Regions from separate parts of the Paucilactobacillus salsurae genome, predicted to be linked through region 1. Evidence: predicted binding sites of a transcription regulator. Region 1 holds the regulator's gene; each other region holds the start of a gene.
The links. Region 1 encodes CtsR, which represses protease genes until heat stress. Its sites were predicted from a motif close to TTGGTCAAAAAAGGTCAAANA; they were not measured.
Positions count from the first base shown of each region.

Region 2: clpP (ATP-dependent Clp endopeptidase proteolytic subunit ClpP) is a predicted target of CtsR. The motif match lies at 1,464-1,484, and genes of this name have one in related genera.
Region 3: ACYVQZ_RS08380 (ATP-dependent Clp protease ATP-binding subunit) is a predicted target of CtsR. The motif match lies at 699-719, and genes of this name have one in related genera.

Region 1 is NZ_BAAHWX010000002.1:270,148-272,419, reverse strand. It holds gene ACYVQZ_RS03315 (ATP-dependent Clp protease ATP-binding subunit) at 1-1,005, opposite strand, end outside; gene ACYVQZ_RS03310 (CtsR family transcriptional regulator) at 1,023-1,490, opposite strand; gene ACYVQZ_RS03305 (YhgE/Pip family protein) at 1,639-2,272, opposite strand, start outside.
Region 2 is NZ_BAAHWX010000006.1:2,685-4,956, reverse strand. It holds gene ACYVQZ_RS06395 (FAD-binding oxidoreductase) at 1-741, shown strand, start outside; gene clpP (ATP-dependent Clp endopeptidase proteolytic subunit ClpP) at 801-1,397, opposite strand; gene ACYVQZ_RS06385 (hypothetical protein) at 1,590-1,736, opposite strand; gene ACYVQZ_RS06380 (hypothetical protein) at 1,961-2,086, shown strand; gene ACYVQZ_RS06375 (L-lactate dehydrogenase) at 2,186-2,272, shown strand, end outside.
Region 3 is NZ_BAAHWX010000011.1:36,024-38,295, reverse strand. It holds gene ACYVQZ_RS08390 (phosphocarrier protein HPr) at 1-153, opposite strand, end outside; gene ACYVQZ_RS08385 (hypothetical protein) at 298-486, opposite strand; gene ACYVQZ_RS08380 (ATP-dependent Clp protease ATP-binding subunit) at 798-2,272, shown strand, end outside.

The sequences.
Region 1 (2,272 bases):
AGCATCAGATTCAATATACTTTTGATATTCATCTAACGTGGTAGCACCAATTGTTTGCAATTCACCTCGAGCTAACGCAGGCTTTAAGATGTTTGATGCGTCAATAGCCCCTTCAGCACCACCAGCACCTATCAACGTGTGTAATTCATCAATAAATAAAATCACTTGGCCATCGTTATAAATTTCATCAATCACCTTTTTTAGACGATCTTCAAATTCACCGCGATACTTGGTTCCGGCAACTAATGAACCCATATCAAGCATCATCAGACGTTTTTGGGCAAGATCATCTGGAACGTCTCCAGCCACAATTCTTTGTGCAAGGCCCTCTGCAATTGCGGTCTTACCAACACCCGGTTCGCCAACAAGAACAGGATTATTTTTAGTGCGTCGACTTAAAATTTGAATCACTCGACGAACTTCTTGATTACGACCCACCACTGGGTCCATTTTATTTTCACGAGCACTTTGAGTTAAGTCCCGTGCTAATGAATCGAGTGTTGGAGTACCTTCAACTTGTTGCTGTTTACCTCGGTTTGCTTGGCGCTTTTTAGGTGTTTCAGTGATTCCCAAACGACGCATAACCACTTTACGTGCTTGATTTAAATCAACGTTTAAACTTAACAAAATGCGCGATGACAGCACACTTTCGTCTGAAAGGAGTGCTAATAACAAGTGCTCAGTGCCAATTTTAATCGCTCCCAAACGTTTTGCCTCATCACCAGCAATTGATAGAACTTCTTTTGCCTTTGGTGAATACGGTAAATAGGTATCCTTGTCAGCATTTTTAAGTGTTCCATAGCCTGTGAATCTTTCGATTTCTTCACGAATGTCATCTTCAGTAATTGAAAATTGACGTAATACTTTATTGGCAATCCCATTTTCTTCAATACTTAAAGCTAGCAACAAATGTTCGGTACCAATGGCTTGATGTTTAAAGTACTTTGCTTGTTCCTGAGCTAATACCAACACATTTTTGGCACTTGGTGTAAATAGGTTATCCATTGGAAATCCCCTCTTTCTCAGCTTTCAAAGCGTAACCGGTTTAACAAGGAAACTAACACATGAGCACGCAATGCGTTTTCTAGTTGGCGATCCTTGATTGCTAGTGTTTTTTTATCAATCATGACGGCCATTAAGTCCGCTTCACGACGCGTAATAACTTCTTCATCATAAAGTGTCTGAATAATAGAAATTGCATCTCGTTGGCTGATTGAATCACCGATAACCTGAATTAATGTATTTAATACATCAACATCATCAAGTAAATTGACTCGCTCGATTCTAATATAACCACCACCACCACGCTTACTTTCCACAACATAACCATTTTGGATCGTAAAGCGCGTCTTGATCACATAATTAATCTGTGATGGCACGACATCAAACAAATCAGCAATTTCTGATCGGCGAATTTCGACTTGTTCTGAATCAGCCAAAATACTCTTTAAATACTGTTCAATAATGTCTGAGATATTCTGACTTTCCATTGCGTGATCTCCATTCTTTGACTAATGTTGACTAATATTATACAAACTCTCATAAATATTGCAAACATTTCACTTCAACCAGTACATCCATCATACAACAAAAGGACCAAACTTTAACAGTTTGATCCTCGATTACTTTGAAAATAGTTTATTCTTTTTCTTTGTTATCAGTGGAGCGGTTTGCAATTAAATCTAATACGTAAGCGATACCGCCAAGAATTGCGGTAAAGGCGGTCATTGCAACAATCATCAAAATAGCACTGTAACTAGCACCGTTGATTAATTTATCAAAACCGTGAATAGCATATGTCATTGGTAACACAGATGCTACGCTTTGATAGAAACCAGATAACATTGCATTTGGAAAGACCTGGCCTGTAATCACAATTTGTAAGAGTGCCAATAACACTGCAAACAAGACGCCGACACGGCCAAACATATGATACAAAATCATACAAATTCCTGTGAACAATGCTGATGTCACAATGGTAAAGAATGCTAATCCTAACCAATTTTGAACAGTGACACCCATCACCCCAACCACGACTAAGGCAATCAACGATTGTACTAATGCTGTCGTGGCGATTGCTGCTAGAGGTTCATCCTTGAGTGCAGCTTGTTTTTTGTTTGGAATAAATAATCCTAACTGTGTGACAACTGCACCGATGAATAGTGCAAATGCTAGTACCAATGGTGCAAAGACGTTCTTCAAGTTTTCATTTGCAGCTACATCTTTTTCACGACTACTTACAGGTGTCGCAAAATGGTTGACGTTGCCAGTT
Region 2 (2,272 bases), on a different contig from region 1:
AGTGCGTTCATTTGGCTTTTTGATGCGTATAGCCTGTTCGTGTTACTGGCTTATAGCTACACCAAAATTAAAAATGCGTACTTGCTGCCTACTGGTAAATTAATTGAAAAAAAAGAAATTGCACCCAATTTTTTTGAATACACAATTCAAATGTCTCATCCACAGCGCTTAACCATTAAGCCAGGCGATTATATTTTTATCAACTTTCCCCAAAAAGATCATTTGAAAGAACTGCATCCATTTTCGGTGGTTAATGATGTGCAACACGATGGTCAAATTGTCTTAGCCATTCGTGGTGATGGTGATTTTACCAAGCAGACACAGGAGTTAACAATTGGGTCGCAAGTTCAAATTGATGGCAGTTATGGCAAATTTGATGATGTCATTCAACAAAACCAAAAAGATGCTTTAGTTCTAATTGGTGGCGGTAGCGGCATCGTGCCACTTTTGTCGATTGTTCAGGCCTGTGATGATCGGCAAATTGATCTGTACTATTCAACCCATCGGACGGCCGATCTGATTTATGAGGAACAACTGAAAGCTTTAGCAGCACAACGTCGTAATTTAACCGTTCATATCCAAGAAGGAAGATTTAATACTGATCAAATCTTGCACTATTTAGATACGAATGCGGTTTATCTATTATCGGGTCCAAATAGCTTGGGTCGAAACTTTAAACAAGCATTGTTGCGCGCAAATGTTCCAGCAGATAAAGTTTATTATGAAGAATTTAGTTGGTAATTTTGTGACAAAAAAAGCGCCCTGATTGACTCAATCAGGGTGTTTTTAAGTCGTATTAATTATTTTTTCATATCTGAACTGTTTTGCATGATGCCATCTAATAACCCATATTCAACAGCTTCATCAGCTGTTAAGTAGTGATCACGTTCGGTATCATTATTAATTCGTTCAAGTGGTTGACCGGAATTGTCAGCTAAAATTTGATTAATCATTTTACGAGTTTTCAAAATTTCAGTTGCGGCAATTTCGATTTCAGTTTGTTGTCCTTGAGCACCACCAGATGGCTGGTGAATTAAGACTTGTGAATGAGGCAAACCAAAACGTTTGCCCTTTGCACCAGATGAAACTAACACACTGGCCATTGAAGCAGCCATTCCAGTAACGATGGTCTGAACATCAGATTTGATGAAGTTCATGGTATCGTAGATGGCCATTCCAGAAGTAACCACACCACCAGGTGAATTAATGTATAAGTAGATATCTTTAGTTGAATCTTGAGCGTCCAAGAACAATAATTGGGCGATAATGGAGTTGGCCATATCGTCTTCAATTGGACCGGACAACATGATAATACGGTCTTTTAATAGTCGTGAGTAAATATCATAGGCACGTTCGCCACGTGATGATTGCTCAATGACAGTAGGAACTAAGTTCATAGTGTTGCCTCCTTATTTAGCACTTAGCAGTATTGATTGCTAATCGTGTAAATGTAGTTTAACGCGTTGGTCAATAAAGGTCAAATGATTTATCTGCTTTATTGCACGTGTTTATTATACTGGATTTTAGCAGCTGGTGAAAGGAATACAAAAAAGGCTACGACAATAATTGTCATAGCTTTGGCGATGAAGTTATTTTTCGAGTGCTTCACTTAACCAACTTAATTCTTTTTTGGCACAGTCGTCATCAAGAGCAACGCGTTCTTGATCTACCGATGGATTGTTGTTAGGATCCTCGATATTACTGGCAGTAGTGTGCGTGCTTTTATCTAGTAACATAATACCATCTCCGAGTAAGTGTAATTACTTAGGTTATTGTTTACTACAAACACCATGATATTATATATAGGTATACTTGTCAAATCCCTTTGAAAATCTTTAAAAAGGGCACAGAGAAGATATTGGTATAGTTCAATTATAAAAAATGTATTTGCGTTTCCAGTGGTGAACCTTTATAATGGGAATGTTGATTTATTAAGAGAAGAAAATAAGGAGGCAATGACATGCGTAAGGCTCATCCAAATGGCGTTCAAGGTCGTCGGCCAGTTGCTCCAAAGTACAAGCGAGCATTGAAAGAAAAGAAAATTGAAGATTTACGTAAGTGGGCAAAACAAAAGCCAGCTAAGTAATTAAAATGACTTGAAGTATATATTTACTTCAAGTTTTTTTGTATAATTGCTTCAATGTCCATTTTTTATAGAATAGTCAAAATGAAAGGTTGATGGAAAATGCCAAGAAAAATTGCAGTTATTGGAATGGGTCACGTTGGCTCAACAGTTGCGCACTACATTGTTGCTAATGGCTTTGCGGATGAT
Region 3 (2,272 bases), on a different contig from region 1:
CATTACACCCATAATAGACTTCAAGTTCACACTCTTATCTTGATATTGTAAGGTAATATCTGAGCTAAATTTTGAAGCTGTTTGTACTAAGATAGTTGCTGGACGTGCATGAATTCCAGTTTCTGCAATAACATTAAAATCGCGTTTTTCCATTAGTGATCAATCTCCTTCAAGGATTTAATTTTTGAAGCTTCTTGGCAAGCCAAAAAAGCTTTCTTACCTGTTAATAATAGCAATTGTAAGCGGTAAATACAAGCACTAACCGGAATGTTGGCTCCGGTTTGTTTTCAAATCCAACTAAGCTTGTTTTTTTAGTAAGGTGTACTCGATTTCACCGCCACGGTTTGCTTTACCAACAAGTTGTTGGCGATATTCGTAAGCATGAAAGATCGGCTGAAAGGTTTGAAACTCATCTTTAGTGATCGTAAAACTTTCAATGTTGTGTTGGCGTAAATCTTCCATTAACTGATGATAATCTTTATCCATTAAAATCCTCCCATCCATCATTCATGTCTTCTATTATATCTGTTAATCGTTAAAGAACAAATTTTTAGCATTCTAAACGTGTGAGTGCTAGAATTATTGTGTTGATACGACTTGGAATGCACGACAAAGTCGATCATATCAACGATAAACTCGTGTTTCAGAAAATAGACAAATCACTTGCAATCTTGATTATCCAATGTATAATGAGTTCAAAGGTCAATAAAGGTCAAACAATATCAAACGACCACAAAGGCTTTTCATCTCAATTGGCAAATTAGAGATGTCGATAGTGTGATAAAGGAGGTTTACAGATGTTATGTCAAAATTGCCATCAGAATCCGGCAACCATTCACTTACAAGCTGAAGTGAACGGACAGCGAGTACAAGTTGGCCTCTGTCAGAGTTGCTATCAAAAAATGAAAGAAGCACAAAATACTCTCTTTAATGGAGGTAATGGAATGGCACAAAACCCATCATTTGGTTTTGGTAACTTAGATGATTTGTTTAAAGCCATGCAAGGCCAAAACGCTGGTCAAGCTGGTCAACAAGCATTTAATGACCAAACACAAGCACAACAAGGAAATGGCGGTAACCGTGGCAAAGGTAACAGTTTGTTAGCCCAATTTGGCGTTAACTTAACTGAACTTGCTAAACAAGGAAAAATCGATCCCGTCATCGGCCGTGATAAAGAAATCGATCGGGTGATCGAAATTTTAAACCGCCGGACCAAAAACAATCCCGTGTTAATTGGTGAAGCTGGAGTTGGTAAAACAGCCGTAGTTGAAGGATTAGCACAAGCAATTGTTGCCGGTCAAGTTCCGCAAAAATTAAATAATAAAGAAGTTATTCGTTTAGATGTTGTTTCGCTTGTTCAAGGAACAGGAATTCGTGGGCAGTTCGAACAACGCATGCAGCAATTAATGGAAGAAGTTTCTAAAAATGATAATATCATCTTATTTATTGATGAAATTCATGAAATCATGGGCGCAGGAAATGCCGAAGGTGGCATGGACGCTGGTAACGTTTTGAAACCAGCACTAGCTCGTGGCGACTTCCAATTAGTTGGGGCTACAACGTTAAATGAATACCGCAAGATTGAAAAAGATTCTGCGTTAGCACGTCGTTTCCAACCTGTTCAAGTTGATGAACCCAGTGTTGAAGAAACCATTCAAATTCTGAATGGGATTAAGTCACGCTACCAGGATTACCATAATGTGAAGTACACCGATGACGCGATTACCGCGGCTGCTAAGTTATCAGCGCGTTATATTCAAGATCGCTTCTTACCTGATAAGGCCATTGACCTGTTAGATGAAGCTGGTTCGAAGAAGAACTTAACCTTGAAGACTGCTGACCCAGCCACAATTGAAAATGAGATTCACACCGCTGAAGCTCATAAGCAACAAGCACTTGATAATGAAGACTACGAAAAAGCAGCCTTCTACCGTGATCAAGTAACCAAGTTGACCAAAGCCAAAGACGATGCTGAAGCAAATCATAGTGAAGACGCCGCTACGGTGACGGTTGAAGATATGCAACACATCGTGGAAGAAAAAACTAACATCCCTGTTGGGGACTTACAAAAACAAGAAGAAACCCAATTAAAAGATCTTGATCAAAACTTGGAAAACCATGTCATTGGTCAAAATGAGGCGGTCGACAAAGTGGCGCGTGCCATTCGTCGTAACCGCATTGGTTTAAACAAATCTGGTCGCCCAATTGGTTCGTTCCTGTTTGTTGGTCCTACTGGGGTTGGTAAAACTGAATTGGCTAAACAATTGGCTAA